Regions from separate parts of the Geobacillus sp. 47C-IIb genome, predicted to be linked through region 4. Evidence: predicted binding sites of a transcription regulator. Region 4 holds the regulator's gene; each other region holds the start of a gene.
The links. Region 4 encodes Rex, which represses fermentation and respiration genes when NADH is low (regulators of the CRP and FNR family bind a similar motif). Its sites were predicted from a motif close to TTGTGAAATATTTCACAA; they were not measured.
Positions count from the first base shown of each region.

Region 1 (7,985 bases), 380 kb from region 4:
GAAAGCAGTTTTACAAAATGAAGCTGCATTACGACTTAGGGTTAAGCAAAATTTACGAACTCGTCATCAATTCGGATCCTTGTTATGCATTTTTGCTTGATACGAACACGCTTATTCAAAATAAGTTGATCGTCGCCCACGTGTTGGCGCATAGCGACTTTTTCAAAAACAATATTCGCTTCAGCAACACGAAGCGCGATATGGTTGAGAGCATGGCGGCGACAGCTGAACGGATTAAGCGTTATGAACATCAATATGGAAAGCTGGAAGTGGAAAAATTTTTAGATGCCGTCTTGGCCATTCAAGAGCATATCGACCCGTCGCTGTTGCGGCCGAAATTGTCATGGACATGGGAAGATACGGAGGTGTACGAGGAAGAAGAACAGCCAAAAACATCAACGCCATACGATGACTTATGGTCGCTTGATGAACGGAACAAGCCAAAAACGCCGCCACGGAAAAAACGGCGCAAGTTTCCGCCGCAGCCGGAAAAAGATGTGCTATTGTTCATTGAAGAATATAGCCGCGAGCTCGAGGACTGGCAGCGTGATATTTTGACGATGATGCGCGAAGAAATGCTCTATTTTTGGCCACAGCTCGAGACAAAAATCATGAATGAAGGCTGGGCGACGTATTGGCATCAGCGCATTTTGCGCGAGATGGATTTGACGAGTGATGAAGCGATCGAATTTGCTAAACTGAACGCCAACGTCGTGCAGCCGTCGCGCACCGGCATCAACCCGTATTATTTAGGATTGAAAATTTTTGAAGACATTGAAGAGCGATGGAACAATCCGACGGAAGAAATGAAAAAATATGGCGTCAAACCAGGATCGGGACGAGCGAAACTTTTTGAAGTGCGTGAGTTGGAGTCCGACATCTCGTTTTTGCGTAATTATTTGACGAAAGAGCTCGTCATGCGTGAAGATATGTATTTATTCCAAAAGCAAGGAAAAGATTACAAAATTGTGGATAAAAACTGGGAGAATATCCGTGATCAGCTCGTCAGTATGCGGGTGAACGGCGGATTCCCATACATTACAGTGAATGATGGCGATTATATGCGCAATGGGGAGCTATACTTAAAGCATTGGTACGAGGGAATTGAATTAGATTTGAAGTATTTGGAAAAGGTATTGCCATACATTTATCAGTTGTGGGGACGCCCCGTTCATATGGAGACGGTCGTCGAAGAAAAACCAATGCTGTTTACGTATGACGGGAAGACGGTGCATCGCAAATATTTATAATTCAGGGCAGGGATATCCTGCTTTTTTTGTTTGTCACGATGGATATGTGAAAAATGACACAAATTATTCGAAATTATGCCGGATAATGTTGCTGATCTTATGAAATAATATGAAGTGGATTATTTGTGATAATTGTCACAAACTCATCAATATTGTCTGTTCGTCCGGGGGGATGGTTATGTGGGAGAGGCATGAAAAAACGCTTGTATTTATTAGCTTTGCTGTTGCGGCAGTGGCGTTGCTTTCCTTGATTGGCCGCTTGTTTTCATAAGGGGGGATGAATCATGAACGGCTATGATCCAGTGCTGCTTAGCCGTATTTTGACAGAATTGACGTTAACGGTCCACATTATTTACGCCACGATTGGTGTCGGGGTCCCGCTTATGATCGCTATTGCTCAGTGGGTCGGGATTCGCAAAAACGACATGCATTACATCTTGCTCGCCCGACGTTGGACGCGCGGCTTTGTCATCACTGTAGCGGTCGGGGTGGTGACTGGAACGGCGATCGGCTTGCAGCTGTCGCTTTTATGGCCGAACTTTATGCAGCTAGCTGGTCAGGTGATCAGCTTGCCGCTATTCATGGAAACATTTGCTTTCTTTTTTGAAGCCATTTTCTTGGGCATTTATTTGTACACATGGGATCGGTTCGAAAATCAAAAAAAACATTTGCTTTTGCTCATTCCGGTGGCCATCGGCTCTTCGGCATCAGCCATGTTTATTACGATGGTGAACGCGTTTATGAATACGCCGCAAGGGTTTGAGTTGAAAAACGGAGAGCTTGTCAACATTGATCCTATCGTGGCTATGTTCAACCCAGCGATGCCGACAAAGGTCGCTCATGTGTTGGCAACGTCATATATGACGTCGGCATTCGTGCTCGCCTCGATCGCTGCTTGGCATTTATGGAAAGGCAACCGCCACATTTACCATCGTAAAGCACTTCATTTAACGATGAAAACAGCTTTTATTTTTTCCGTAGCTAGTGCGTTGGTCGGTGACTTATCCGGAAAATTTTTAGCCGAATATCAGCCAGAAAAGCTGGCAGCCGCTGAATGGCATTTTGAAACGAGTTCCCACGCGCCGCTTATCTTGTTCGGCACGCTTGAAGAAGACAACGAAGTGAAATATGCTTTGGAAATCCCATATGCTCTTAGTATTTTGGCCCATAACCATCCCGCCGCAGTTGTGACTGGACTGAATGATATTCCGGAAGATGAGCGTCCGCCGCTGTACATTCATTACTTATTTGATGTGATGGTTACGATCGGTGTGTTTTTAATGGTTGTCGCAGCCGTATATTGGCTTGGATCAATTTTCCGATGGAAATGGACGGCGAAAAATTGGTTTTTTGGGCTGTTAGTGGCAGGAGGGCCGTTGGCGATGATCGCGATTGAGGCTGGATGGTACTTAGCGGAAGTCGGGCGGCAACCGTGGATTTTGCGCGGCTATATGAAAACCGCAGAAGGGGCGACAACGTCCGCGCATGTTGATACGATGCTTGTTTTGTTTTGCCTTTTGTATATAGTGTTGGTCATTGCAAGTGCAACAGTGCTCATTCGCATGTTCCGCCGCAACCCGGTCGAACGGGAGCTGGAAGAACGCGCGAATAGGGGGGAGGTGGCGCCATGACGCTCGAAGTCATCGGCATCTCGGTACTATGGCTGTTTTTGTTTGGCTACATTATTGTTGCCTCGATTGATTTCGGAGCCGGGTTTTTCAGCGTTTATAGCCATTGGGCAAACCAACAGCATATTTTGCATCGCATCATTCAGCGTTATCTTTCCCCTGTATGGGAAGTGACGAACGTCTTTCTCGTCTTTTTCTTTGTTGGCATTGTCGGCTTTTTTCCAAAAACAGCGTATTATTACGGATCGATTTTGCTTGTTCCTGCAAGCATTGCCATTGTTTTGTTAGCCATCCGCGGCTCGTACTATGCGTTTCATACGTACGGGGAGACAGAGCGAAATTGGTATTTGCTCGCTTATGGATTGACGGGTTTGTTTATTCCCGCCTCGCTGTCAATCGTGTTGACGATTTCCGAAGGCGGATTTGTAGAAGAAAGCGCGGCGGGTGTTGCGCTTGACTATGGGAAGCTGTTTGCGAGCCCGTTGTCATGGAGTGTTGTGTTGTTAAGTGTGACGAGCGTTCTTTATATTTCTGCTGTTTTTTTGACGTATTATGCGGACGCGGCTGGGGATGAACAAGCGCGGGCGCTGTTACGCCGCTACGCCCTTCTTTGGAGCGGGCCAACGATGTTGTCAGCGCTGCTCATTATATACCAGCTCCGCTACCATAATCCTGAGCATTATGACAATCTATGGAATGTAGCATGGATGTTGGTTATTTCCTTTTTGTTTTTCGTCATCACAGTTTGGCTGCTTGGACGGCAGCGGCGATTCGGATGGGCGTTTATTGCGCTTTTGTTTCAATATGCGTTCGCCTTTTACGCCTATGGCATTTCGCATTATCCGTATTTGCTATATCCCTATTTGACGATTTATGACGGGTTTACGAATGAAACGATGGCCATGGCGTTGATCGTCGCGTTTATTGCAGGCTTACTGTTGTTAATTCCGTCGCTTTATTTACTTATGCGTCTCTTTTTGTTTAACAAAGCGTACGTCAAAGGAAAATGGGAAGGAGGAAAAGGGTGATGCAAACATTTTTGATCATGTATGCGCCGATGGTTGTCGTCGCACTGTCGGTCGTTGCTGCGTTTTGGGTTGGCTTGAAAGATGTGCACGTGAATGAGTAAACACTTTCAATGTTTGATGATGCATAGTTTGCCGTCAATCGCCCACACTAGCGGATGATAACGAATCAAGAAAGGGTGGGCGATCATGAAAGAAACATTGCAGCGTGTGAAAGAGCAGTTGGAACAATCGTTTAACGAACCACACTCGACGAGCCTTGACGGGGCGATTCATGAACTGGAGCAGTTAAAAGCGAACGCTGGAGACAAACAGAAAATGATCGAAGATGTGATCCGTGCGGTGACTCACGCGCGAAATGCACGAATAGAGCTTGCCGAGGCTGGCGATGAATCGGCAACGAACGCTTTCGCTGAGGCCTACCGTGCGCTCGATCAAGCGATTGAATCATACAGCGATGTTGATAACGATCCGGTGTAAGGCAGGTGGGAATGTCCCATCTGCTTTCTTCTATGACGGTAATGCGGTAGGTCAAATCAGTAGACGATTGGCAACAAACATGATACAATAACAGCGGATAAAGGAAGAGAAAGGTTTTCTAGGGTTCCGCGGCTGCTTTGTGGCCGGCCTGTGACCGAGAGAAAACGCGCGGCATTCTCGCGTACACGGAGGGACAAAAGCCCGGGAGGAATATCATGTTGATATTTCTCACGGCTTTTTTTATTTTTCAAAAGGAGGAATGAAACGTGGCGTGGGTATACCTAGTTGTCGCCGGGATATTCGAAGTCGTCTGGGCCATTTCGCTGAAATATACGGATGGGTTCACCCGCCTGTGGCCGTCTGTCATGACCGTTGCCGGGATGGCAGCCAGCTTTTATTTTTTATCGATGGCGATAAAAACGTTGCCGATTGGCACCGCCTACGCGGTATGGACAGGAATCGGGGCGTTTGGGGCGGTTGTCATTGGCATGCTATTTTTAAATGAGCCGGTTAATGCGCCGCGGATCGTCTTTTTATTATTCATTCTCGTCGGAATCATCGGTTTAAAGTTTACAGCTGGTCAGTAAAAAGGTGGAAGGATCAAGAGATGATCAGCCGGTTTCGAAAACAAGAATCCATTCCCACTTTCCGTTTGGCGTGGAAAAGATTGATTTTTTGTTGTCATTGGGAAAAATTGAGTTGACAGGACGCATAAACATTGAATATTATGTAATTGAAAGGTAAATATCCTTTTGTTAAAGGGGAGTAGCTTTAACAGCAAAGTCGTCAGTTCAGGGTGTACGCCCTCGGCTTTGTTGGCAACAGTAATGTTGTTAGCGAGACCTTTACCTGTTGTGGTAAAGGTCTATTTTATTTAAAGACCTTTACCAAGCGTGGTAAAGGTCTTTTTCATTTTATGAAACGAAAGGGGGAGGATAACCGTAAAGGAAAGTAGGCTCGACTTCGTGGGGGGGTTGTGGGAAAAATGGAGGGAAATGTCATGCGCAAGTGGTTGAGGTGGCTTCGTTTTGTCGTTAACGTTCGGCGTTTTCTTCCGTTTTTATTTGAATTTTTTGTTTCGAGCGAGGTATCAGTGTGGAAAAAGACGTTCTTCGTTGGATTGTTGCTGTTGTATATTGCGTTGCCGTTTGATCTCATTCCTGATTGGTTTGCGCTATTTGGCTTTATCGATGATTTTACCGTTTTCATGTTTATTTTGCAGCAAATCATTAAGATGGCTCCGGCTTCATTAAAGGAAAAATATAACTTGTAAAGGGGGATGTCTGTGGATTTATTTTCTCCAGAATTTTGGACGGCGTTGCTGTCGATTGTTATTATTGACCTTGTGTTGGCAGGGGATAATGCGATTGTCATTGGATTGGCAGCCCGCAATTTGCCAAAACATCAGCAAAAAAAGGCGGTGATTTGGGGGACTGTCGGTGCTGTCGTTATCCGAGCGATGGCAACGATTTTCGTTGTATGGCTCCTTAAAATTCCAGGTCTCTTGCTTGTCGGTGGTCTTTTACTTATCTGGATCGCTTATAAGTTGCTCGTTGAGGAAAAGGGGCATGATGATATAGAAGCGGGGGGGAGTTTATGGGAAGCAGTCCGCACGATTATTATTGCTGATGCATTGATGGGACTTGATAACGTGTTGGCGGTGGCTGGTGCCGCGCATGGGCATTTCCTCCTCGTTATCTTAGGGCTGTTGATTTCCGTTCCGATTATGGTGTGGGGCAGCACGCTCATTTTAAAATGGATCGAACGCTTCCCGATCATTATTACGATTGGTGCTGGCATTCTCGCTTGGACGGCATCAAAAATGATCGTCGACGAGCCGTTTTTGAAAGGATACTTTGCCAACCCTGTGATTAAATACGGATTTGAGCTGCTTCTTGTCGCTGCTGTCATTGCGATTGGAACGCAGAAAAAAAGAAAGGCCGCCAAAAAACCGCATTTGAAAGTCGCCAATGAATAATTGGCGGCTTTTATAATGGGCGGTGACGGGACAAACAGCTACTTCCATTTCAACAAAAGGATTTGTAACAGCCGACCGATGGCTACCCCAGGGATGACCGATAATATTGGCAGCCAAATGGGCCCGAAAAATATGCCGGCAATCGTGACATCGAACGAGTATATTAAGCCAACCGTCACAGAGTAGGCGGAACAAACAAACGGCAAAAATGAGTATGGTGTTTGTCCGCCACCAGCATCTTTGAATGCATCCCACAAGGTGAAAAAATATAAACAAGGGTAAAACATCAGCCAATTAATTTTCACGATGTTCGCTGCTTCATATGTGCGGCCCAAAAAGCTGAGCCAGATCGCTTCATTAAATTGTGATTGTGTGTTAATGAGCAGTTCCAAAAAAATAAACACGATTCCTTTTATATACTTCCTGTTTAACAATTGTCCGAAACCGGGCAAAGCAATGCTCCACAACAACGTTTCCATCGCTTTCACTTTCTCGACCCTTTACTGAAATAATGATCATTGCTTCAACTGGTGCACCATGAAGCGGAGCGAAGAGCAGCAGAGGAGGATTTAATGGACAAAATGTGGTGCACATTTACATTTTTTGCAATGAAGACCTATTTTATACTTTTTGGTAATAGTAAATCAGGGAAATTCTACCTGATGATTTAAACAGTACAAAAGTAGAGGAAAAAATATATTTGATTTTTTCAGAATAATAAATATAATTGTAATATAAATAATTTTGGTAAGAGACGTAGCAAGGAGGAAGCATATGAAAGGACTAAAATCGATTTTGTTATGGGGATTGATTTCTGTTCTCGGGGCTGCAGGGTTTGCCATTTTGGCGTTAAGCCGCGGCGAGTCAATCAATGCGATTTGGCTCATCGTTGCCGCTGTCTGTACATATGCGGTTGCTTATCGCTTTTACAGCCGGTTTATCGCTCGTAAAGTGTTTGGACTTGACGATAACCGAAAAACGCCGGCGGAAGTGTTTAATGACGGGAAAGACTATGTTCCGACGAACAAATGGGTGCTGTTTGGCCATCATTTCGCTGCTATTGCCGGTGCGGGACCGCTTGTCGGACCGATTTTGGCCGCACAAATGGGGTATTTGCCGGGAACGCTTTGGATTATCATCGGTGTCGTCCTCGGTGGAGCGGTGCAAGATTTCATCATTTTATTCGCTTCCATGCGCCGCAACGGAAAATCGCTTGGCGAGATGATTAAAGAAGAAATGGGGCCGGTGACGGGCTTTATCGCAGCGCTTGGTATTTTAGGTATTATGATTATTTTATTGGCTGTGTTGGCGCTCGTTGTTGTGAAAGCGCTTGTTGGAAGCCCGTGGGGAATGTTTACGATTGCGGCAACGATTCCGATTGCGATTTTAATGGGGATTTACATGCGCTTTATCCGTCCGGGACGTGTCGCAGAGGCATCGCTTGGAGGGGTTATTCTTCTGATCTTGTCCATCGTGGCTGGACAATATGTATCGGAACACCCGACGCTTTCTGCAATGTTTACGTTGAAAGGTGAAACAATTGCCATCTTAATGATTATTTACGGTTTTGTCGCTTCGGCGCTGCCGGTATGGTTGCTTTTGGCGCCGCGGGATTATTTGAGCA
Region 1 is NZ_CP061473.1:2,573,357-2,581,341, forward strand. Features, by position in the region: gene IC804_RS13020 (SpoVR family protein) at 1-1,250, shown strand, start outside; gene IC804_RS13025 (cytochrome ubiquinol oxidase subunit I) at 1,535-2,881, shown strand; gene IC804_RS13030 (cytochrome d ubiquinol oxidase subunit II) at 2,878-3,906, shown strand; gene IC804_RS13035 (hypothetical protein) at 4,093-4,383, shown strand; guanidine-I (ykkC/yxkD leader) riboswitch at 4,491-4,593, shown strand; gene sugE (quaternary ammonium compound efflux SMR transporter SugE) at 4,650-4,970, shown strand; gene IC804_RS13045 (YkvA family protein) at 5,384-5,656, shown strand; gene IC804_RS13050 (TerC family protein) at 5,669-6,361, shown strand; gene IC804_RS13055 (hypothetical protein) at 6,400-6,849, opposite strand; gene IC804_RS13060 (carbon starvation CstA family protein) at 7,136-7,985, shown strand, end outside.
Region 1: the regulator Rex is predicted to act here: its motif matches at 1,295-1,312, upstream of IC804_RS13025 (cytochrome ubiquinol oxidase subunit I).

Region 2 (7,985 bases), 510 kb from region 4:
CGCAATTGAACGAGCAAGAACCCGATGACAACAACGGCGAACACTTCGAAAATCCCTTCCACCCATAAGTGGATGATCCACCAGCGCCAAAAGTCAGCCATCGTAAAGTTCGTATCCGGCTGAATAAAGAACGCAAAGATATAAAAGAACGGAACGGCAATGGCTGAATAAAACAGCAAGTGAATGAGCCCGCCTTTGTCGCTTTCCCGCTTCAGCCCGCGTTTGACGCCACGGAAGACGATGAACAGCCAAAGGAGCATGCCGACGACTAAAATAATTTGCCAAATGCGGCCCAACTCAATGTATTCCCAACCTTGATGGCCCAAGAGGAACCATTCGTTTCCTAAATAGCCGTTGACGCCAAGCCATTGACCGATCATGCTGCCGCCGACAAGGACAACAAGCGCCCAGAAGAGCAGATCGACAAGCAATCCTTGCTTTTTCGGTTCTTGTCCGCCGACAAGCGGGGCAATGAAAATCCCCATGCCAAGCCATGCGGTCGCAATCCAGAAAATCGCCAGCTGCAAGTGATACCCTTTGGCAATGTTAAACGGCAATATGTCGTAGATCCAGTTGATGCCAAAGAAACTGTCCGGTTCCGTATAGTAGTGAGCAAGCAATGCCCCGAACATTGTTTGGACGAAAAAGAGCGCCGATACGACGACGAAGTATTTGCCCGCTTTCACTTGTGACGGAGTCAGCGGCTGCCGCCGTAAATCGATGACCGGAAACTTCCCTTCCGCATACGCCTCTTGCATGCTTAATTGGTAGCGATAGAACACGTACAAAATAATCCCGATAAACAAAATCAAAATCGTAACACTAGCACCGCTCCACCATACCGCGGAAAACGACATCGTATTGCCAGCATCCTCATAGTACGGCCAGTTGTTTGTATACGTAATCTCGTCGCCAATTCTTAGCGTGCTCGACAGCCAAGCCGTCCAGAAGAAAAAGTCGGCAATTTGTTGGATTTGATCGCTATCGGCAACCCAAGCACGATTCGCTTTTGGCATGTCGCTTTCTTTAATCAATCCTTTTTTCAATCCCCAGCCGTCGCCATTGGTGAAGACATCGCGGTAATAATCCCGCACTTTTTCCAACCCGTATACTTGCGCATCTGTCAAGACGAGAACATCAGTAACCGGATTGTAGCGGTTTTTCCGCATTTCTTTAATGACTTGTTCACGGATGATCGACTTCTCATCATCCGTTAAATCAGCAAACGGTTTGTTATACCGTTCTTTCGCTTTGTAATCTTGCATGCCTTCCGTATACACTTTTAGCGCTTCCGCTGTATAGTCCGGCCCCATATACGACCCATGGCCAAGCACTGTGCCATAATCCATCAATCCGTATTTTTGGAAGACGGCTTGCCCACCGATGATCGTTTCTTTTGTCATCAACACTTCGCCGCTTTCACTGCGCACCTCCTTCGGCCTTGGCGCCATTTCTTTAAAAATCCAATACCCGCCGACAAGCAGGACAGTAAAACTAATTAAAATGGTAAAAATGAGAATGGATTTAAGAAAACTGTTAGTCGTTTTCCGCCCCGTTTGGATATTGGGGCGGACCGTTCGATTCACTTCCATATGAAGCAACCTCCTTCTCTTGACTTCGCCCTCATTGTAGCGTTCTAGAGCTCAGCGGTTTGTGAGCCGAGACAAATGTCAACTATGATTTATATCACATCGTTAAAGTGTGAGAGTTTATACAATGAAGACAGAAAAGGTGAAACGGCGCGGATTTCCAAAAGCCGCTGCCACCTGTTCCAACTAACAGCTGTCACATTTTTTTCATATTTTTAAAGGAGAGAACGCCATGGCGAACCATTGGATGAAAGATCGTTTAAAAACGGTTCCGTTGTTTCGCGAACTGTCCGATTACGAACTCGAATCGCTTGTCTCCATTTCCCATGTGCGCGTCTACAAGCCGCGGACATTTGTCTTTATGCAGGGCGATCCGTTAGAACGTGTCTATTTCATTCATTCTGGAACTGTAAAAATTTACAAAACTGATTTAAGCGGAAAAGAACAAATCGTCTCGATTTTGCAGACAGGGGAAATGTTTCCGCACGCCGGCTTCTTCTTAAAAGGCACGTACCCAGCCCATGCTGAAGTGGTGGAAGAAGCGACATTGATCGCCATTCCGATCCATGATTTTGAACAAGTGCTGATGGCCAGTCCTGAGTTATGCATGAAACTGTTTCGCGTTATGGGCGAGAAAATCGTTGACTTGCAAAACCGGCTCGAAGCACAAGTGCTTCATAATACGTACGAACAAATCGTGCTGCTTTTGTTGCGATTGACGCGGACAAATGCTGTCAAACAAGGGAAATGGTATCGCCTCACTACCCATGTGACGAACCGTGAACTGGCCAACATGATCGGTACCGCCCGCGAAACAGTCAGCCGAACGTTGAGCCAACTGAAGCGGAAAGGGTTGATCAATGTCGATGAACACGGCTTTTATTTGATCGACCAGGAAGCGCTTGAAAAAGAAATCTTTTTCTAATTCCCCGTATGTCTAAAAGAGTGGCGATTTCATCAAAACCGCTGCACAAAAAGGCGCTTCTCTAATAGATACACCTTGATGTTTAGCGCTCTCCAAAACCATTGATGTCAAGCACTGATCTTCTGAGAGACTTTGGATTTCACAACAAATGCGGCTCAGCAGGAAACTTGGATAAATGTGGCTTTTCCTTTCACTTGAGAGCCATCGAGAGAGAAAATGATTGTTCGTTTAGAAACATCACTCATTCAGAGGAAAACATCACTCTTTTTCAAACTAGCGGCAAAAACAACGTTTTCTGACCGCATGGTTGTGAGCTATATCACAACATCCAGCAATGAAAATGATTATCATAATAGCAAAAAGGGGAGAATATGCATGGGTGTAACGATTGAACTCGATGTACGCGAAGATTTGCGGCAAAAACGAGAACCGTTTGAAAAAATTATGAACGCCATTAAACCGCTGCAGCCGGGCGATACGTTCATTTTGCATGCTCCGTTCAAGCCACTGCCGTTGTTTCCAATTATGAAAGCGAAAGGATTTACGTACGAAGCGGAACAAATCGAAAAAAAGCATTGGAAAGTGACGTTCATCAAGCAGGGGGGAGACCAATGATCCTCGATAACCGCGGGCTCGAGCCGCCGCAGCCGATGATGCGGACGCTCGCTGCCCTTGCTAAGATGAATCCTGGTGAGACATTGACGATCATTAACGACCGCCGACCGATGTTTTTGTACGAGCAGCTTGATGAGCTCGGCTACCGGCACGAGACAATTGCACGTGAAGACGGCAGCTTTGAAATTCGGATTACGAAAGGATGAGCACTATGTTTCCGACCCGCACCGGAACGGAAACGGACATTCGCCTTCCGTTTTCCTTTATCATTTTTGCCGTGTTGGCGCTTGCCGTATCGCAGCTTGTGCTGCTAGCGGCTGTTCCTGCACTGAGCGGCGGTACGTTTCGGCTGCCGCTCGTATGGTCGGCGGCCCATTTGGCCTTGCTCGGCTTCGCCCTAATGGCGGCGATGGGGGCGATGTACCAGCTCGTTCCGGTTGCCTTTTTGACACCGATTTGGAGCGAGCGGCTCGGTTTCTGGCAGTTTGCCGTCACCGCTGTCGGCATCGTCACGCTTACCGCTAACTTAGCGTTTATGCCAAACCAAGCGTTTTTCCCTGGGTTACTTCTATTTTTTGGCATTGTGCTGTTTGTTTGGCAAATGGCAATGACATTGAAACAACAAGGAAACAAAACCGTCATGACGCTGTTTGTCGCGACTTCCTTGCTGTTTTTGTTGCTGACGGCCGCCGCCGGAGCATTGCTTACGTTTCACTTTTTCGCCGCCACTGGCGCCAACAGCCATGAAATGGTGTTCGGCCTGCACGTGCTGTTCGGGCTGTGCGGCTGGTTTACGCTGCTCATTATGGGCTTTTCGTATAAAATGGCGCCGATGTTTTCGCTCGCTCACGGTTTTTCGATGCAGCCGGCACGCTATGTGTACGCGTTATACACGAGCGGAATCGCAGTGGCGCTAATAGGGCTCTTCTTGCCGGGCCGAGCATTGTTGACCATCGGTGCCGCTTTGCTAACAGCCGGATTCGCTCTTTTCGCTTGGCATGTGTACACCATTTTGCAAAAGCGGATGAAAAAAGCGCTCGACCGTCCATTTCAGTTTTCGTTATTCGCCATCGCCATCGGCCTTGGATTGCACGTTGCGGCCTTGGTCGCCGTCGTTGTCGGCAGTGGACGGCTGCTTGGCATCATCGTCTATCTATTCATTTTTGGCTGGATCATCTTTAGCATTGTCGGCTATTTGTTCAAAATCGTGCCGTTTTTATGGTGGACGCACCGCTACAGTGAAAAAGTCGGCCAAGAAAACGTGCCGACGTTAAAACAAATGATGAATGAACGGTCGATTACCATCCAGTGTCTTCTATTCACTGTCGCTTTGGTGTTGGCTGCGGTGGCGCTTTTGTTCGCCAACGTTCCGCTATTTGCCGTTGCCCAGGCGCTATTCGCCGGATTAAGCGTCTTGTTTGCCGGAACAATTTTAGCCGTCTTCCGGAAATAACGAAATCCGTTGGTGGCTCGTTGGCGACGTCGAGGATGGTGACGCTCGGCCATGCCATTTTTCCATTTGAGAAACCATACGATAGCATTTCTTTTTCATCAAGCATAAGAGATGAACCCCCCCTGGCCTTCTTGGCCTTTCGGGAATCACGATCAAGGAGGAAATGAACGATGGATGTTCGTGAACTTGCCGTTCAACAGCTGAAAACCGTCATTGATCCGGAGCTTGGCATTAACGTAGTCGACTTAGGGTTGATTTACGATTTGCAAATTCAAGATGGCCATATCGATGTGCTCATGACGCTCACGACCCCCGGCTGCCCGCTTCATGATTCGATTGCCGGCGGCGTCAAACGGGCGCTTGAACAAATCGACGGCATCCGCGACGTGCGCGTCCAAGTGACGTGGAACCCGCCGTGGACGCCGGATCGAATGAGCGAAGAAGCGTTGCGGCAGCTTGGCTACTTTGCCTAAACGACCTCACCGTTCTTTGGCTGTCCCTCCATATTAGGTGGGCAGCCTTTTTCATCTCTCCTTTGGTCACTCACCGCTTTCCAGACATTTCTCTTCATCCGATTCAACTGGACGCTCGTTTCTATTTTTAGTTCGTATATACTCATCCTCATCGATGCCAATGGAAACGGACGGACCGCTCGCCTGATGATGAACTTCAGTTTGATGCAGCCACAGCTACCCGCTCCCCCTTGTCAAAATGAATCTTGCATAGGAGCCATCTCCCCTTTTCTTTCGATTGATCAGCCGAATGTCGAAGAGAGCTTCCACCATGGTGTTAGGCGTAAAACCCTAACTAACGACAGACAAAAAGACACGGGATGCAATTTCACCCCGTGTCTTTTTCTTGCTTCACTCCATCAAGTCGACCGCTTCTGCTACTCAAGCAAAACATGTAACCTGAAACTGTGTGCTGACAGCCCCCTTCTTACTCCTTCACCCGCAGCAGGCGCATGCTGTTTAATGTCACCAACAGCGTTGCCCCCATATCTGCGAACACCGCAAGCCAAAGGGTGAGCCAGCCCGGCACAGCAGCAATGAGCGCCAACACTTTTAACCCTAATGCAAAGGCAATGTTTTGCTTGATGATCGCAAGCGTCCGGCTGCCGAGACGGATGGTGTATGGAAGCTGACGCAAATCGTCAGCCATCAGCACAACATCAGCCGTTTCCAAAGCGGTGTCCGTTCCCGCTCCGCCCATCGCCACACCGACATCGGCTGCGGCCAAGGCAGGGGCATCATTCACCCCGTCGCCGACCATGGCCGTCATGCCATAACGTTGTTTCAGCTCACGGATCGCTGCTAACTTCTGTTCAGGAAGCAGTCCAGCACGAATGTCCGATACGCCCGCTTGACGGCCGATGGCTTGAGCGGTTTGCTCGTGGTCGCCTGTGACCATAGCCACTTCCTTAACCCCGAGGCGCCGCATCGCTTTGATCGTATCTGGCGCAGATGACCGCAGTTGATCAGCCGCAGCGATCAGCCCCAAAAGCCGACTGGCAGTGCCTATTGCCATCACGGTTTTTCCTTCTTGACGGAAGGCGGCGATTCGTTGTTCCACTTCATCCGGCAAACGGCCGAGCATGTCGACAAACAAGGACGGACTGCCAATGTAGTACGTTTCGTTTCCAACGACAGCCTTCACCCCTTGACCTGTTAACGACTGAAATTCATCAACCGGCACGTCAAGAAACGAAACACCCTCCTCTTTCGCCTGACGAACGACAGCGGAAGCAAGCGGGTGCTGTGACCGTTTTTCGATGGCAGCAGCCACTGCCAGCAGTCGTTCACGCTTCCCTTCATACACGATGATATCGGTTACGGCCGGTTTCCCTTTCGTTAACGTCCCGGTTTTATCAAAGGCAACCGCTCGCAGCCGGCCGATTTGTTCAAGATACACGCCTCCTTTGATGAGCACGCCGCGCCGGGCTGCATTTCCGATAGCGGTGACAATCGCCACCGGTGTCGAGATGACGAGCGCGCACGGGCAGCCGATGACTAGAACAGCAAGACCGCGGTACACCCAATCAAGCCAAGCGCCCCCCATCCAAAGCGGGGGCACGATGGCAATAAATAGCGCAAAGATAATAATAAACGGGGTATAGTAACGGGCAAACCGATCGATGAACGCTTGTGACGGAGCTCGTTCTGCTTGCGCTTCTTCGATGAGATCGATCATTTTCGCCAACGTCGTTTCATCCGTCCGCTTCGTCACTTTCACTTCGAGAAACCCTTCTCCGTTCAACGTCCCGGCGAACACCGAATCACCCACTGTTTTTTCCGACGGCATGCTTTCACCGGTAATCGCCGCCTCATTAACTGTGGATGCCCCGTTGACGACAACGCCGTCCAAGGCGATTTTCCCTCCCGGTCTAACGATCATCACATCCCCGACGCGAACGTCCTCGACCGGAACCGTCATTTCCTCTGCACCGCGCCGGATTATCGCTTCAGCGGGCGCCATTTCCATCAACGACGCGATCGACCGCCGCGCTTGATCCATCGAGTAGCGCTCGAGCGCTTCACTAATGGCGAACAAAATGACGACAACCGCTCCCTCCTGCCATTCGCCGATCGCCGCTGCGCCGAGAATGGCGATCGTCATTAACGTGTTCATGTCAAACTGCAAGCGGGCTAAATTCCGCAGCCCCGTCGAAAACAGGGAATAACCGCCGATCACAATCACCGCCAAATACATAGCGACCGCCAAAATACCACCGTCCGCCGCATCGGCCGCAATCCCAATCAGAAGCAATACGGCGGAGGCAAGGATGTTCCAGTTTTCTTTCTTCTTCCAAAACGGCTCCCGGCGGGTTATGCGCTCGCGTTCTTCACGAATTTTCAACCGCTCAAACGCCCCCGCTTGCTCGAGCTCCTCGATGGTCGCCTCCCCCCATACGGTCAGCTTGGCGGCGCCGAAATTCACTTTCGCTTCTTTGACGCCGGGCAAAGCTTTGACATTTTGCTCAAACTTGGCGGCACAGTTTGTACACGTTAACCCTTGCACTCGATACGTTTTTGTTTCGAGTTGCTCCAACGCCTGTTCATTCGCCACGGCCATCCCCCTCTTTCCGATGAGCAAGCGCCACAAGTAACAACTCGCGAATATGTTCGTCATCAAGCGAGTAAAAGGCGAGTTTTCCCTCTTTTCGATACTTCACGATTCCTTGTTTGTACAAAATGCGCAAATGATGCGATGTCGTCGCCACCGTCGCCCCGATCACATTCGCTAAATCACAGACGCACAGTTCTTCCTCTCCGCAAAGCGCATATACAATTTTCGCTCGGTTTTCATCAGCCAGCGCCTTGAAAAACGGCACAATGGCGGCAATGTTTTCATCATGCAGCCGGCGCTGAACACGGTCGACCTTTTCTTCATCATAACAGTAGAC
Region 2 is NZ_CP061473.1:2,704,483-2,712,467, reverse strand. Features, by position in the region: gene IC804_RS13685 (nitric-oxide reductase large subunit) at 1-1,592, opposite strand, end outside; gene IC804_RS13680 (Crp/Fnr family transcriptional regulator) at 1,822-2,514, shown strand; gene IC804_RS13675 (DUF2249 domain-containing protein) at 2,890-3,129, shown strand; gene IC804_RS13670 (DUF2249 domain-containing protein) at 3,126-3,335, shown strand; gene IC804_RS13665 (hypothetical protein) at 3,332-4,582, shown strand; gene IC804_RS13660 (metal-sulfur cluster assembly factor) at 4,753-5,055, shown strand; gene IC804_RS13655 (heavy metal translocating P-type ATPase) at 5,522-7,648, opposite strand; gene IC804_RS13650 (ArsR/SmtB family transcription factor) at 7,638-7,985, opposite strand, start outside.
Region 2: the regulator Rex is predicted to act here: its motif matches at 2,822-2,839, upstream of IC804_RS13675 (DUF2249 domain-containing protein).

Region 3 (7,985 bases), 540 kb from region 4:
ATGATGTATTTGCCGCGCATTTGCGAACATTGTTTAAACCCGCCTTGCGTCTCTTCTTGTCCATCAGGGGCGATTTATAAGCGAGATGAGGACGGCATTGTGCTCGTTGATCATGATGCGTGCCGGAGTTGGCGGTTTTGTGTGACCGGCTGTCCATATAAAAAAGTGTACTTTAATTGGAAAACGCATAAGGCAGAGAAATGTACATTTTGTTTTCCGCGTATTGAAGCAGGATTGCCGACGGTTTGTTCAGAAACGTGCGTCGGCCGTCTCCGTTACATCGGCATTGTGTTTTACGATTTGGATCAAGTTGAGGCGGCCGCTTCGGTCCAAGATGAAAAGGAGCTGTACCACGCCCATTTGCGCATCTTTTTAAATCCGTATGATCCGGACGTGATTGAAGCGGCACGTGAAGCGGGGTATACGGACGATTGGATTGAAGCAGCGCAACGCTCACCGGTTTATAAGCTTGCCGTCGAGCAAAAGATCGCGCTCCCGCTTCATCCGGAATACCGGACGTTGCCGATGGTTTGGTATATTCCACCGCTCAGCCCGATCATGGGGGCGTTTGACGGTGGACTGGACGACATTCATCCGCATGTGATTTTCCCGGCGATTGACCAAATGCGCATCCCGATTGAGTATTTGGCTAATTTGTTGGCTGCCGGCGACACTGAGGTCATCCGCACGGTGTTGAAAAAAATGGTGGCCATGCGCAGCTATATGCGGGCGGTGAACTTAGGAAAAGAACCGGACCGGAGTATTCTCGAGAAAGTCGGAATGGATGAACATACGGTCAAGGAAATGTATAAGCTTTCGGCTGTCGCGAAATATTCCGACCGCTATGTCATTCCATCTTCCCATTGGGAGAAAGCCGGCAATGCGTTTTACAGTCAAGGGACAGCGGGCTATGCGTTTATGGAGTCTTGTTCCGGCTGCTCTGGATATGATGCGGAAAGTTTTTACCAATTTTATTGGGGGGATGAGGATGGAAGAGCATCAGAAACTATTTAAGCTTGCTTCCATTTTGTTGCAATATCCGGAACGAGAATGGCTCGAAGACGACCGGCTGTTTTATGAAATTTCTCAGCTCGCCAACCATACCGCTCGCAAACGGTTTTTACAGTTTCTTGACTACGCGAAAACAAAAGAGATTGACGAGCTATGTGAGCTCTATGTGAGAACGTTTGATTTGAGCGATCGAACGACGATGTATATCACGTACTACTTGTTTGGCGATCAAAAAGAGCGCGGCCAAGCGCTGTTAAAACTAAAAGAAGCATTTCGGCGCGCTGGTTTGGAACTGACAGGGGATGAGCTGCCAGATTATTTGCCGCTCATGCTTGAGTTTGCCGCTGTCGCCCCAGTCAACGATGCGAAAAACGTCCTTCTCGCCCACCAGAAAGCCATCAAGGGGCTGGCGGACAGGTTGCAGGAGGTCGACCACCCGTATTTCTTTGTTTTGGACGGCTGCCTTGCCGGCATGGCTGCTTTCTTTGAGGAAACAAGAGGGGTGGATATTCCAATGAGAGCGGAGGAGGCCACATGACACTGCTTGATCAGTTTCTTTGGGTGATCTATCCGTATATCATGTTGACGTTATTTGTCGCTGGCCACATTTACCGTTACAATACTGATCAATTTGGCTGGTCGGCCAAGTCAAGTGAGTTTCTTGAGAAACGACGGTTGCGTTGGGGAAGCGTTCTTTTTCACTGGGGCATTCTCTTTGTGTTTTTCGGCCATGTCGCCGGCATTTTAGTGCCGAAGACGTTTTATGAATCAATCGGGATTACCGAGGAGATGTATCATTTTGGGGCGGTCTGGTTTGGCGGCGCTGCCGGGGTTGCGACTGTAATTGGGGTAGTATTGCTTTTATGGCGCCGGTTTAGCGTTCGCCGCCTTCTCCGCCATAGCAGCAAAAGCGATCTCGTTGTATTGCTGCTCCTAACGATTGTCATTTTGACAGGGTTTACAAATACGGTCGGATATACAGCGACCGGGGGAACGTTCGATTATCGAGATACGATTGGCCCTTGGTTTCGCGGTCTTTTAACGTTTCGGCCGCTGCCGCAGCTTGTCAGTGATGCGCCGATTGGATTTCAAATTCATATTCTCTCCGCCTTGCTGTTATTTGGCATTTGGCCGTTTACCCGTCTCGTGCATGTGTGGAGTATCCCGCTGACATATTTAAACCGGCATTACGTCGTCTATCGCCGGATGCGGGCGAAAAAAATTTAGGGAAAAAGCAGGGCTGTCCATAAAGGGGGGTAACTCTTTTAGGACAGCCCTCTAAGTTTTGTTCATTTTATTCAATGCAACAAATGTCTGGCGGGCAGTCTTCACATTGGATTTCCGTTTTTAAATAGTTCAAGTCGTGAACAGTAATTTTCCCTCGCTTCATCGAAATAATTCCGTCTTGCTTTAATGCATTGAGCATCCGATTGACGCTTTCACGCGTCGTGCCGCAAAAGTTGGCCAAGTCTTGGTTTTTTAACGTTAAATCAATGAAGATGCTTCCGTCTTCAAGCGGGACGCCATAACTGTTGCATAAGCGAATAAGTGTTGAATAGAGCGCCCCTTTTTTGCCGTTCATAATCAAGTCACGAAACTTTGTTTGCGTCCGTCGGGCATGCTTGCTGATCCAGCGCATATATTCAAGGGTAAGGGTGGGATTGATCAGCAACTGCTCTTCTAATTCATTTTTATTCATTACCGCTGCTTCACCCGGTTCAATCACTTTGGCGGTCAATAAATAACGTGGATCGTCCGTAAACAGCGTCAGTTCGCCGACAATTTCCCCGCTTCCACAAATGCGGAAACACATTTCTTTTCCGTCCGGACAAATTTTGCTTACTTGCACCTTGCCGGACAGAATCAAATACAGCTCATTGGCGGGCATCCCTTCTTGAAATAAAAACGAATGTTTGCGAAGCGGGATCACTTTTTTCGACGATTGCAGCCATGAGCGCAAGAGGGAAAAATCGCGGTTCGCCGCTGTGCGGCTTTGCCGTTCCATGATTGACACCTCCATTTGTTCGGCTAATTCTATTGTAAAAAAAATCACAGCAGAGACAGAGTGAAAAAAATCACCCTTTGCCACTTTTTTTGTGCAGGTTGTCACAAATTTTTCTAAACCGGATTTTCCCACTCCTATGATACAATCATTGTGAGTAGTGTCACAGCGTTTGTCTGCTTGTTTCCGTATAGTAGATGGGGATGTGGCAAAGAGAGGTTGATTCATGACAGCGTTTTGGTCACCAGTTTGGTTATCGATAAAAGTATCGCTTCTCGCCGGCTTGATTGTCGCGGTCTTAGGGACAGCGGCAGCGAGATGGATGGCGCGCCGTCGGTTTCGCGGCAAGACAGTGGTGGAGACGGTATTTATGCTGCCGTTGGTGCTGCCGCCGTCGGTCGTCGGTTTTTTGCTCGTCGTCTTGTTTGGCCGACATAGCCCCATTGGCCAATGGATAGAATCGTCGTTTCACACCACTATACTGTTTACGCCCGGCGCGGCGGTGATGGCCGCCGTGGTTGTGTCATTCCCGCTCATGTATCAGGCGGCCAAAACCGGGCTTGAAGCGGTCGATCCAACCATTGAAGGGGCGGCGCGCATCGATGGGGCGAATGAGCGCCAAGTCTTTTGGCATATTTCGCTGCCGCTTGCCAGACACGCGTTATTATCCGGGGCGGTGCTGTCGTTTGCACGCAGCCTTGGGGAGTTTGGCGCAACGCTCATGTTTGCTGGCAATATTCCGGGAAAAACGCAAACGATCCCGACTGCCGTCTACATGGCCATGGAATCGGGAAGGATGGAGTTAGCATGGGCATGGGTAGCGGTCACGATTGGATTGTCATTTAGTTTATTGGTCTTTGCGACGAAACTTGGTCGTTTACGGGAATAAAAAAAGCCGCCTGACAACATCGTGCGGCGAACGAAACAGAAAGGAGGGAGCGCGATGAGCGAGCGCAACCGGACGGACGTCATGGATCGCCTGTCTCGCCCGCTTCGCGATTTGCGGTTATCGGTGATCGACCAATGTAACTTTCGCTGCATCTATTGCATGCCGGCTGAGGTGTTCGGGCCGAATTTTCGCTTTTTGGCGGAAGGCGAGCTGTTGACGGTCGAGGAAATGGCGCTTCTATCGGAATGTTTTGTTGAGCTTGGCGTCGAAAAAATCCGCCTGACAGGGGGCGAACCGCTCTTAAGGCGCGATTTGGACGCGCTTGTTGCCCGGCTGTCTGCGATTCCCGGCCTGCGCGATATCGGCTTGACGACCAACGGTGTTCATTTAGTGAAATGGGCGCAGCGGTTGAAAGAAGCCGGGTTGAAGCGCGTCAACGTCAGCTTGGATGCGTTAGATGATGATATTTTCCGCAAAATGAACGGCATCGGCGTCGGCGTCGCTCCTGTGTTAAAAGGCATTGAAGCCGCCCGGGCGGCGGGACTCGGCGTCAAAGTGAACATGGTCGTCAAAAAAGGGTGGAACGACTCGCAAATCGTGCCGATGGCGTCGTATTTTAAAGACTTAGGCATTCCGCTCCGCTTGATTGAATTTATGGACGTCGGCACGACCAACGGCTGGGATTACTCCCATGTCGTGACGAAAAAAGAGATGTATGAGCAAATCAACGCCATGCATCCGCTCGAACCGATCGAAAAAGCGTATTTCGGCGAGGTGGCGAGCCGCTACCGCTACGTCGGCACGGAGGTGGAAGTCGGTTTCATCGCCTCAGTGACGGAAACGTTTTGTCGAAGCTGCACAAGAGCGCGCATTTCTGCAGACGGGAAGCTGTATACGTGTTTGTTTGCCTCGAAAGGCGTGTCGTTGAAAGACAAACTGCGCGCTGGGGCAACGAAAGAGGAACTGAAGTCGTTAATCACCGCGGTTTGGAACCAGCGGACAGACCGCTATTCAGAAGAACGGACGGAAGAAACGGCGAAACAACGGGTGAAAATTGAAATGTCGTATATTGGGGGGTAACAAAGAAGCGGGGCTGCTCTTTCCATCGAAGAAGCAGCCCTGCTTTTTATCGCTCGACGCGCCTGCCTTTACCTTAGAAATGGGGGAATGGTTTGGCTTGCTTACGCCTTCACCGCTGCCAACACGCGTGGGAAGAGGACGTTGTTTTCTAAATGGATGTGGGTAAACAAATCTTCTTCGAGTGCCGCGAGTCGGCTGTAAACGAGCCGATATGTGCCGCACGCGTCTTCCGGCGGGGTGAAGTCGTTTGTGATTTCGCGAATTTCTTTGATCAAATCGCCGGCCGCGTCATGTTCATTGACGAGTTCGCGAACGGCCCGCTCGACCGCCTCTCGGTTTTCCGGCGATGGGTTGTCGGCAAATTGTAAAATGAGCGGAAAAGCTCCTGTTTCTTCTTTAATCAAGTGTTGCTCAAGCTCCATTTTTAACTCATGGAACAGTTTATGCACGCGAGAAAGGTGCGGGTGGTGCATGCCGTGTACGCGCAATACTTTTGTGACATATGGGCTGAGCTGCGGCAGTTCTTCGTTCAAATAGCGGTGGTGTGTGCTGACGATATGATCGACCAAGTCGGTCAGCGGCGCTTCGCTCCAGTTTCCAGTCGGCTTGTTTTGTGCCTCTGCATAAAGGGCGTTCAGCTCGCGAAGGAGCGCTTCGCCATCAAGTCCGCGCTCTTCAATGGCTTCTTTTAACGGGCGCTGTCCGCCGCAGCAAAAATCAATGCGTCGTGCTTTAAATAAGTCGGCTGCTTTCGGAAATTGCGTAACAATATCACCAATCAACGATTGTTCGGTAAAACGCTGTTCCATTTCGGATCCCTCCATTGATCAAATCGTTACAGTTTCAGCATAACGTGTTTGCCGCTAAGGTGTTGTGATGGATCTCACATATACGAAAAAAAGTGGACAGTGATGCGTGTGATAAACATCACAACAGCCTTCTTCTTCTTTATCGTACAATAAAGAAAAGCGGACTTTTGCTGACTGCTTATGGAAGGAAGTGTCCGCTTCATAATCGAAAGAATACATGCTCAGTAGGTAACATACAACATTTTGACAAAAGAATGAGTTCCATAAACAGAAAAAGGGGAGACGGGTATGTGGCCGTTGGTGAAAGGACGGCAGTGGGAGGAGGAAAAAGCAAAACTAGAGCAGCAAATCGCCGAGATGAAAGACCAGCTCACTAGACAGAAGGAATCGATTCACGAGACGGTGGCCGGCTTGCTCGGGGAGTTGCAGGAAATCGTTCATCAACATGAGGTGGTCAACGGACAACATCATGAATTAGGCCGACTCGTTGACCGAACGAAAGAAAAAGTCGATAATGTCAGTATGCTCAGCAAGTCATCATACGCGATCTCCGACCGTCTGTGCGAACAAGGAAACTCATTGGCGGAGACAGCTGGCCAGATGGTCGCGGCAGCAAAAGAAGGCATCCGCATGTCAGGGGAAATGGAGAAGGCGATGGGGCAGCTCGGCAGCGAGATGGAGGCGACGTCGGCCGCAATGTATCGGTTGCGCGGCCGTTCGCAAGAGATTGAACAAATTGTGAAAGTGATTAAAGAAATCGCTGGACAGACAAATTTGATTGCATTAAATGCCTCGATCGAAGCCGCCCGTGCCGGGGAGCATGGAAAAGGGTTTTCCGTCGTCGCTGCTGAAGTGAGAAAGTTGGCTGAGCATACGGCGGACAGCACGGAAACGATTCATCAGTTAACCGATGCCGTGCAGCAGGAAATTGAGCGGTCGCTAGAGCAGACGGAAGCTATTTCGTCTCTGATCGAAACGGTTGTCCAAATGAGCATCCATACAGCTCGCAAATGGTCGGCGATGAGGGAGCTGATCGATCAAGTCGAAAATCGGGCCAAGGACGTGCTAAACTATATTCAAGAACAATACCGCTATGCGGATGAAGTGATGCAAGAGCTCGAACAATCGGCCTCTTTGTTCAGCGAAACGCGGGAGATGATTTTGCGACATATTGCCGATGCGAGTGTCGTTGATGAAAAGTTGGCAGAAGGCATCAAACAGCTGCAACAATGGCAACAACGTTAAAAGAATGATATCGTTGCCGCCAGCCGTAGGATCGAAAGGAGAGAGAGACATGGTCGAAAGACGAACCCCGATTCCCGTAGCGGAAGCGATCAATCGGGTGATGTGCTATGCCGGGGTGGGGGAAGAGGAAACGGTGCCGCTTCGGCAGTCGTATGGCCGCTATTTGGCGGAAGATTTGTGCGCCGACCATGACGTGCCACCGTTTGACCGCTCCCCGTATGACGGATTTGCCATTCGCGCCGCTGATTCGCAAGAGGCGGGGCTGAACCATCCAGTAGAGTTTGAGGTGATTGAGGCAATCGGCGCCGGACAAGTCGCCACCAAGACGGTCGGTCCGTTTCAAGCGGTGCGTCTAATGACTGGGGCACAAATTCCGAATGGATGCGATGCGGTCGTCATGTTGGAGCTGACCAAACAGTATGAACGGGATGGAAAAACGTATATGTCGATTAAGCGCCCGTTCCGCCCAAGAGACAACATCTCGTTTCAAGGGGAGGACGCAAAAAAAGGGACGCCGCTTGTCAAAAAAGGAACGCGCATCAATCCGGGAGTGGCGGCGCTGTTGGCGACGTTCGGCTATGCCGAAGTGAAGGTGGCGAAAAAACCGCGGATCGGATTGTTTGCGACCGGCAGCGAGCTGCTTGATGTCTCTGAACCGCTCGTTCCAGGGAAAATCCGTAACAGCAACGCCTACATGATTGAGGCACAGGCACTAAAAAGCGGCGCTGAGCTGATCTATTTTGGCCAGCTGGCCGATGACCTTGACGCATGCTTTCACGCCGTGCGCGAGGCGCTCGACCAAGTGGACATGCTCATTACGACCGGGGGCGTCTCGGTCGGCGATTACGACTATTTGCCCGCCATTTACGAGCGGCTTCAGGCGAACGTTTTGTTTAACAAAATCGCCATGCGCCCGGGAAGCGTGACGACCGTCGCCGAGTGGAATGGC
Region 3 is NZ_CP061473.1:2,728,412-2,736,396, forward strand. Features, by position in the region: gene narH (nitrate reductase subunit beta) at 1-1,014, shown strand, start outside; gene narJ (nitrate reductase molybdenum cofactor assembly chaperone) at 989-1,549, shown strand; gene narI (respiratory nitrate reductase subunit gamma) at 1,546-2,238, shown strand; gene IC804_RS13770 (Crp/Fnr family transcriptional regulator) at 2,306-3,016, opposite strand; gene modB (molybdate ABC transporter permease subunit) at 3,240-3,902, shown strand; gene moaA (GTP 3',8-cyclase MoaA) at 3,957-4,982, shown strand; gene ric (iron-sulfur cluster repair di-iron protein) at 5,084-5,791, opposite strand; gene IC804_RS13790 (methyl-accepting chemotaxis protein) at 6,080-7,036, shown strand; gene glp (molybdopterin molybdotransferase MoeA) at 7,086-7,985, shown strand, end outside.
Region 3: the regulator Rex is predicted to act here: its motif matches at 5,854-5,871, upstream of ric (iron-sulfur cluster repair di-iron protein).

Region 4 (7,985 bases):
CTAATGTGACTTTTACTGCGTCTGCGAGTTTGTCCACCCCGCGCAACATCGCACGGCGCGCTTCTTCGCTGAACTTAATTTCTTTTGCCATTACCCCGTTACCTCCTTATAAATTAGTGAAACCGCATACTAGAAAGATTAAGTATGAAATAGTAAGTATGTTTTTGGAATATCTATGTCATAAACGCATATATTAGCCGATGACAGCTAAAATGTCGCTTTCACGCAAAATTAAGTATTCTTTGCCGTCGTATTTAACTTCCGTGCCGGCGTATTTCGAGAAAATGATACGGTCGCCGACTTCAACTTCCGGCGCAACGCGTTGACCGTTATCAAGCACACGGCCTGTGCCAACAGCTACAACGCGGCCTTCTTGCGGTTTTTCTTTGGCCGTATCCGGCAACACGATACCGCTAGCCGTTTTTTCTTCTGTTTCCACGACTTCAATGACAATGCGATCGCCTAATGGCTTCAACACGGGAAACGACCTCCTTAACGATAGTTTTCGCCGTTCTTATTAGCACTCGTTACTATCGAGTGCTAACACACTTATAATATTAATGAACTTCTCTCAGTTTTGCAAGTAGGAAATACAAAAAAATAACTGTTTTTCCGAGAAAAAAGAATACATGAGTTGAACAGCTGTTAACCCTAGGATCCGCCGGCATGAAACCCGTTTTCATTATTGCACATTTCCAAAACCGATAAACAGCACTCGACATTTTTTATGTTGACTGCATCAACTTCCATTGACGCGCTTTTCTTATCATTTCACCAAACATGTGTTACAATACGGATATATTTGAATAAAGGGGTAAGAGGATTTGAAACGCCATTACTGGTATGTCATCATCACATACATCGCCATGCAGCTATCCTCCTTTATCGGTGTGCCGCTTCTGCATGCTCTCGGCATCGGCCAAAGCGCAAAAAGCCCTATCGAAGCCGCCAAGATTGCTTCCGGGTATTGGGCGGTCATCAGCTTTCTAGCGGCTTTAATCATCATTTTATGGCTGCTTCGCGGCGTCCGCGATGAACGAGGGATGCGACAGCTTCCCCTCGCTTCGTCATCGATGTGGGCAATCTCTGGCGTCTTTTTGGCACTTATCGCCCAAAGCATCGCCGCCAATATTGAATGGCGGTTGCTCGGCATTGAACCGGGTTCGGAAAACACAAGGCAAATCATTGATATCATCCGCTTGACGCCGCTATTAGTCATCGTTGCTTCTATTATCGGCCCGATTTTGGAAGAGATTGTTTTTCGCAAAATCATTTTTGGCTCTCTTTATGAAAAATATCACTTTTGGCCGGCCGCGCTCGTGAGCTCGCTTCTTTTTGCCATTGCCCATATGGAACCGGAACATTTGCTGTTGTATACGGCAATGGGACTGACGTTCGCCTTTTTATATGCGAAAACCGGCCGCATTTTAGTGCCGATTTTCGCCCATGTGACGATGAATACGTTTGTGATCGTAGTTCAAATCTTGTTGGCTGATGAGTTAGAAAAAATGATGCGCCAAGCTGGACTGCCGCTAGCGCTTTGGAGGTTGTGGCTATGACGAGCCGGCCGCGGCTGTTTTCACTGCCGTATTTCATCCTAGGTGTATTGTTTACGTATTTGGCGATCAAAAGCGCTCATGAAACGGTTTGGAACGTTTCGACTATCGCCTTGGCGGCGTTTGCCGCCTTTGATTTTGGCACCGCCTTCCGCCTGTTTTTCGCCCCAAAACGTTGAAACCCTCCCATTGGGGGAGGGTTTTTTCTGTATAACCACTCTCTTTTTGCTGTGCACGATCTTACTCACTGCTTTCTTGTTCCGCCGCCAACTGCGCCTTTCGGTAGCCAATTTTGGCGATCCAGATGCTTCCTTCGTATAAAAGCGTGAGCGGAATCATGACGATTACCTGCGACAACACATCAGGCGGTGTAATGGCTGCCGCCAAAATCAGCAACGCCAAATACGCGTATTTGCGGATGCGTACAAGCAACTGCGGCGTAATGAGCCCTAAGCGGGTGAAAAACAGGACGACGATCGGCAGCTGAAACACGATACCAAACGGCAGCACGAGATGGAGCAAAAACTGAAAATATTCGTTAATGCCAATCATTTGTTGGATGTCCAGTCGATCAGCAAGCTCATTCATAAACCGGACGACAAACGGAAACAAGACAAAATAAGCAAAACCGACGCCAACTAAAAAAAGAAAAATCGATGCCGGAATATAGCTGAGTGTCACCTTCCGCTCTTTTTCATACAATCCTGGGCTGACAAACGCCCAAATTTGGTACAGCAACACCGGGGCGGACAGCACAGCAGCGATCACGAAGGCAAACTGAAAATATACCTTAATCGGATCAGTGAGACGGAAGGCGTTCATCGTCAACTGCTTCGCCTCAGCCGTTTGCTGCAAATAGACAATGACATCATCAGCAAAAAAGAAACTGGCAACGAGCGCCGTGACAAAAAAGAGGAGTACAATGATCAGCCGCTTCCGCAGTTCACCAAGATGTTCATACACCGACATTTCTTTGTTGTTCATCGTTTCCCCATCCTGCCTTGTCATCGGTCAGTTTTGTTTTCCTCGTCATCAGTCAGCCCTTTCGTCGCGTCTTTAAACTCGCGCAACGACTGGCCGACCGACCGTCCTAGCTCCGGCAATTTTTTCGTGCCAAACAGCAACAAAATCACAAGGACAATCAAAATGTATTTCACGCTTTATTCTCTCCTTTATGATGGCAATGGATAGTTTCTCAGAAAGTAGACGAGCGACTGCAATTCAATGGCTAAATCGATATGATGAACGCGAATATGTTTCGGCACATTCAGCCGTGCCGGAGTGAAGTTTAAAATGCCTTTAATCCCTTGGGTGACAAGGCGGTCAGTCAGCGCTTGAGCCGCGACGGCTGGCACAGTTAAAATGGCGACCGGAATGTTTCCGCAAAGCCGCTCCTCAAGTTCATCGAGATGGTAAACCGGCACGCCGCCGACGGTCGTCCCCACTTTCTGTTCATCAACATCAAACGCCATCACGATTTTTGTATTGTTGTTTTTGGAAAAATTGTAGTTTAAAAAGGCCGTACCTAAATTTCCGACACCGAACAAGGCGACTTCCGTCACTTCATCCTCTTCAAGCGTCCGACGGAAAAATGACAACAAATAATTGACATTATACCCATACCCTTTTTTGCCGAGCGCGCCAAAATACGAGAAATCGCGGCGGATGGTCGCCGGATCGACTTTGACCGCCTCGCTTAATTCGGCGGAGGACACACGCTGTTTTCCTGACGCATGCAAATTCTTCAAAAACCGGTAGTACAGCGGCAGCCGCTTCGCGGTTGCTTGCGGAATTTTCGGTTGTTCGTTACTCATCATTTCATCCCCCAGCTAATCGGTTTTCCGTCGATAATGGCCGGACTTTCCGCCCGTTTTCTCGACCAAATACGTCGGACCGATGATCATCCCTTTATCAAGTGCTTTACACATATCATACACCGTCAACGCACATACCGAGGCGGCCGTCAGCGCTTCCATTTCCACCCCTGTGCTCCCTTTCGTTTTCACTGTTGCGGTGATGACGAGTTTATATGCATCCGCTTCGTTTTCCCATGAAAATGCGATATCGACACCTTTTAACATGAGCGGATGGCACATCGGAATGAGATCGGCTGTTTTTTTCGCTGCCATCACCCCGGCCACTTGGGCCACTGCCAACACGTCACCTTTCTCGATGGCGTTGTTTGTCATTTTTTCATAAATCTCTTCGCTGACGGTGACGCTCGTTTTTGCCACTGCGACCCGCACCGTATCTTCCTTGTTCGTAATATCGACCATTTTCGCGCGGCCTTGCTCATTGAAATGAGTAAACGACGACAAAACAATCTCCTCCAATTATACACTATACACGATTTTTGTTTATCTGTCTTTGACCGTTTTGGCGACATACGTTAAACTATTCCGAGAGGTGAAACGACATGATCATTTTGCAAGTGCACCAGCTCACGAAATATTTTGGCGCTGACCTTATTTTATCGAATATAAAACTAGAAGTACAATCCCGTGACCGAATCGCCCTCGTCGGCCGCAACGGCGCAGGAAAATCGACATTGTTAAAAATCATCGCCGGAGAACTTTCTTATGACAGCGGCGAAATCATCAAGCCTAGTCATATTAAGATTGGCTATTTGGCACAAAATAGCGGGCTTGACTCGTCGCGCTCTATTTGGGACGAGATGCTCGAAGTGTTCGCGCCACTTCTAGCCATCGAAAAGCAGCTAGCAGCACTCGGCTCCCAACTTGGTGACCCGGATGTACTCGCTGACCCTGCCCGCTATGAAAAAATACTCAAAGCGTATGACGAACTACAAGAACAATATAAAGAACAGGGCGGCTATCAATATGAAGCCGACATCCGTTCGGTCTTACACGGTCTGCAGTTTTCTTCCTATGATTATAAAACAACGCTTATCTCCTCATTAAGCGGTGGGCAGCGGACACGTCTCGCTCTCGGGAAGCTTCTATTGTCTAAGCCAGATTTGTTGATTTTGGACGAGCCGACCAACCATTTGGATCTTGAAACACTCTCCTGGTTGGAACAATACTTGCAGGCGTACCCCGGTGCCGTCCTGCTCGTTTCCCATGATCGCTATTTTTTGGATAAAGTCGTCACGGAAGTATACGAGCTATCCAACACGAAGCTCAAGCGGTATACAGGCAACTACAGCCGCTATTTGGAGCAGCGGGCCGAACAGTATGAACAAGAATTAAAACGATATGAGAAACAGCAAGAAGAAATCGCCCGGCTGCAAGACTTTATCCAGCGCAACATCGCCCGTGCCTCGACGACCAAACGCGCGCAAAGCCGTCGAAAACAACTAGAAAAAATGGAACGGCTTGAACGCCCCACTGGCGATGGAAAATCGGCATCCTTTTCCTTTACAATTGAACGGCCGAGCGGCCATGAAGTACTCACCGCTGAGGAACTAGCCGTTGGTTACGGCGAAGGAACACCTGTCATCCGCCAAATCAGCTTTCGCATCACGCGAGGAGAAAGCGTCGCCTTAGTCGGACCGAACGGCATCGGTAAATCAACATTGCTAAAGGCGGTCGCGCAGCGGCTTCCTGTCCAAGCGGGAAAGCTTCGCTACGGCTCAAACGTCCAAATCGGCTATTATGATCAAAATCAGGCCGAATTGTCATCGAATAAACGAGTGCTGGATGAGCTATGGGACGACTACCCAGATAAAACCGAGAAGGAAATCCGTACCGTGCTCGGTAACTTTTTGTTTTCCGGAGATGACGTTTTAAAACCAGTCTCGGCGTTAAGCGGTGGGGAAAAAGCGCGTCTAGCGCTCGCCAAACTGATGCTCCAAAAAGCGAACGTTCTTATTTTGGACGAGCCAACCAACCATTTGGATCTCGATAGCAAACAGGTGCTCGAGCAAGCGCTCATCGACTATCCAGGCACCATTTTGTTCGTCTCCCACGACCGCTACTTCATTAACCGGATTGCGACAAAGCTGTTTGAGCTATCGAGCGATGGCCTCACCGAATATTTAGGTGACTACGATTACTACATCGCCAAAAAAGCGGAGATGTGCGAATTGGAGCGCCTTGACGCCCGTCCTGACAAAACGCAGGATAGCAACGAATCGAGCAAATCCGCTTATAAGCAAGAAAAGGAAGAGAAAAAACGGCAGCGCCAGCGCCAGCGCCGTCTAGATGAAATCGAGGCCGAGATCGAAACACTTGAGGCGCAAATCGCTGAAGTGGAACAACAGCTATGTGATCCGTCCATTTATGGCGATTATGAAACAGTACAACGGTTATCGCAAGAAAACGAGGAACGAAAACGGCAAGTCGAAAAGTTATTGGCTGAATGGGAACAGCTTTACTCTTCACTCTAACCGATAGCCCGCCCGTTATTTTGGCGGGCTGTTTTTAAGTTAGTCACATTATCCACAAAACAATTCACAATCACACCTATGAAATATAAGTTATTCACCAACTTTTCCACATTATCCACAAAAAAAATTCTTTTTTTGTGCAAAAACCGTTGTGTATTTATTCTCCTTATATTTATGGTGTTTTCTCATCTTTTCCACATTGTCCACAACCTGTGGATAAAAATATACACAGTCCCTTTTCGCCGCAAGCAGCCGAAGCTTGTTCCCACAAACAAAAAAGGCGGTTTGCTCGCCTGCTGCAAGCAACCGCCCTGTCTTCCCCTCTTTATTTCCCTTCTTACACTAAACAAGCGGCAAGCCCGGATTGGCGTTGAGAGCCAAATCAGACCGCTTGCCTTGCCAATACAGCACTGTTCCTGCTGCAGCGATCATCGCCGCATTATCGGTGCATAACGACAACGGTGGAATAACGAGCTCAACGCCCGGAAGCTCCTTCATTTTGTCTTGTAGCGCGGACCGCAGCCCGCGGTTGGCCGCCACCCCACCGGCCAGCAGCACTTGCCGAACGCGGTACTGTTTCGCCGCCTGCACCGTTTTGGTCACCAGCACATCGACAACACTCTCTTGAAAACTCGCAGCCATGTGTTTCGGGTCAATCTCCTCACCGCGCTGTTTTGCGTTATGAAGCGTATTGAGCACCGCCGATTTTAAGCCGCTGAAACTAAAATCATATGATCCTTCCTCAAGCCACGCCCGCGGCAAATCAATGACTGGTTCGCCCTCATGAGCTAATCGGTCGATATGCGGTCCCCCTGGATACGGAAGACCCAAAGCCCGCGCCACCTTATCATACGCCTCACCGGCGGCATCATCGCGCGTTTCGCCAATCACTGTAAACTTCCCGTGTTCTTCCATGTAGATAAGCTCCGTATGCCCGCCCGAAACGACAAGCGCTAATAACGGAAACTTCATCTCAGCCACTAGCTGATTGGCGTAAATATGGCCAGCAATATGATGCACCCCGACAAGCGGCAACCCATGGGCAAACGCCAGCGCTTTCGCCGCATTCACTCCGACAAGGAGCGCCCCGACAAGGCCCGGCCCCGCTGTCACGGCCACGGCATCAAGGTTGGAAAACGATACCCCGGCTCGTTGCATTGCTTCCTCAATCACAAGCGTAATTTGCTCGACATGATGGCGCGAAGCGATCTCCGGCACGACACCACCAAATCGACGATGGCTTTCCATTTGTGAGGCGACGACATTCGATACAATTTCTTTTCCATTTTTCACAACGGCTGCCGCCGTTTCGTCGCAACTTGTTTCAATGCCTAATACGTATACGTCTTCGTTCATATCAATTTCACCCACATTACTAGTGCGTCTTCAAAATTATCAGGATAATACCGTTTGCGAATGCCGCCATTGCGGAACCCGAGCTTACGGTACAACGATTGGGCAACATGGTTGGACACACGTACCTCGAGCGTCATTGTCACCGCGCCATGCTGTTTTGCGAGATCCATGAGGCGGCGCATCAGCGCTTCACCAAGTTTTTGCCCTCGAAATTGTGGCAATACGGCTACGTTTGTCACATGCGCTTCATCGATGACAAGCCACATTCCGCCATATCCGATGATCCGTCCGCGGTGCACCATAACGATATATTTGGCATAACGATTGTACATCAGCTCATTATAAAACGACTCGCGGCTCCACGGTGCGGTGAACGACGCCCGTTCTACTTGTACGACCTCGTCAATGTCATGGATGGTCATTGGACGAAATTGTACATCGATCCCCATCGGTTCCTTCCCCTTTTTGTTTCGCGAGCCATTTCGCCTCCGCTTCGGCAAGACGGATATAATTCGGCACAAACGCATGGGCGTTCTCGCGTTCTTTTTCTTTTCCAAGCATAACTAACTCACTCGGGCGCGGCAACGCCAACGATGGTGGGGCAACATGAACGCGCTCGCCTAAATGATTTCGAAACAGTTCACTATATAACGGCGCATCCACACCAACTAACAATACATCCTCTCCCTGCTGACTTAACTGATGAGCCCACTCATCAGCAGCGA
Region 4 is NZ_CP061473.1:2,191,543-2,199,527, reverse strand. Features, by position in the region: gene groL (chaperonin GroEL) at 1-91, opposite strand, end outside; gene groES (co-chaperone GroES) at 194-478, opposite strand; gene IC804_RS11235 (CPBP family intramembrane glutamic endopeptidase) at 825-1,559, shown strand; gene IC804_RS11230 (DUF4305 domain-containing protein) at 1,556-1,735, shown strand; gene tatC (twin-arginine translocase subunit TatC) at 1,797-2,540, opposite strand; gene tatA (twin-arginine translocase TatA/TatE family subunit) at 2,561-2,713, opposite strand; gene IC804_RS11215 (redox-sensing transcriptional repressor Rex) at 2,729-3,370, opposite strand; gene moaC (cyclic pyranopterin monophosphate synthase MoaC) at 3,386-3,874, opposite strand; gene IC804_RS11205 (ABC-F family ATP-binding cassette domain-containing protein) at 3,973-5,904, shown strand; gene tsaD (tRNA (adenosine(37)-N6)-threonylcarbamoyltransferase complex transferase subunit TsaD) at 6,247-7,260, opposite strand; gene rimI (ribosomal protein S18-alanine N-acetyltransferase) at 7,257-7,709, opposite strand; gene tsaB (tRNA (adenosine(37)-N6)-threonylcarbamoyltransferase complex dimerization subunit type 1 TsaB) at 7,669-7,985, opposite strand, start outside.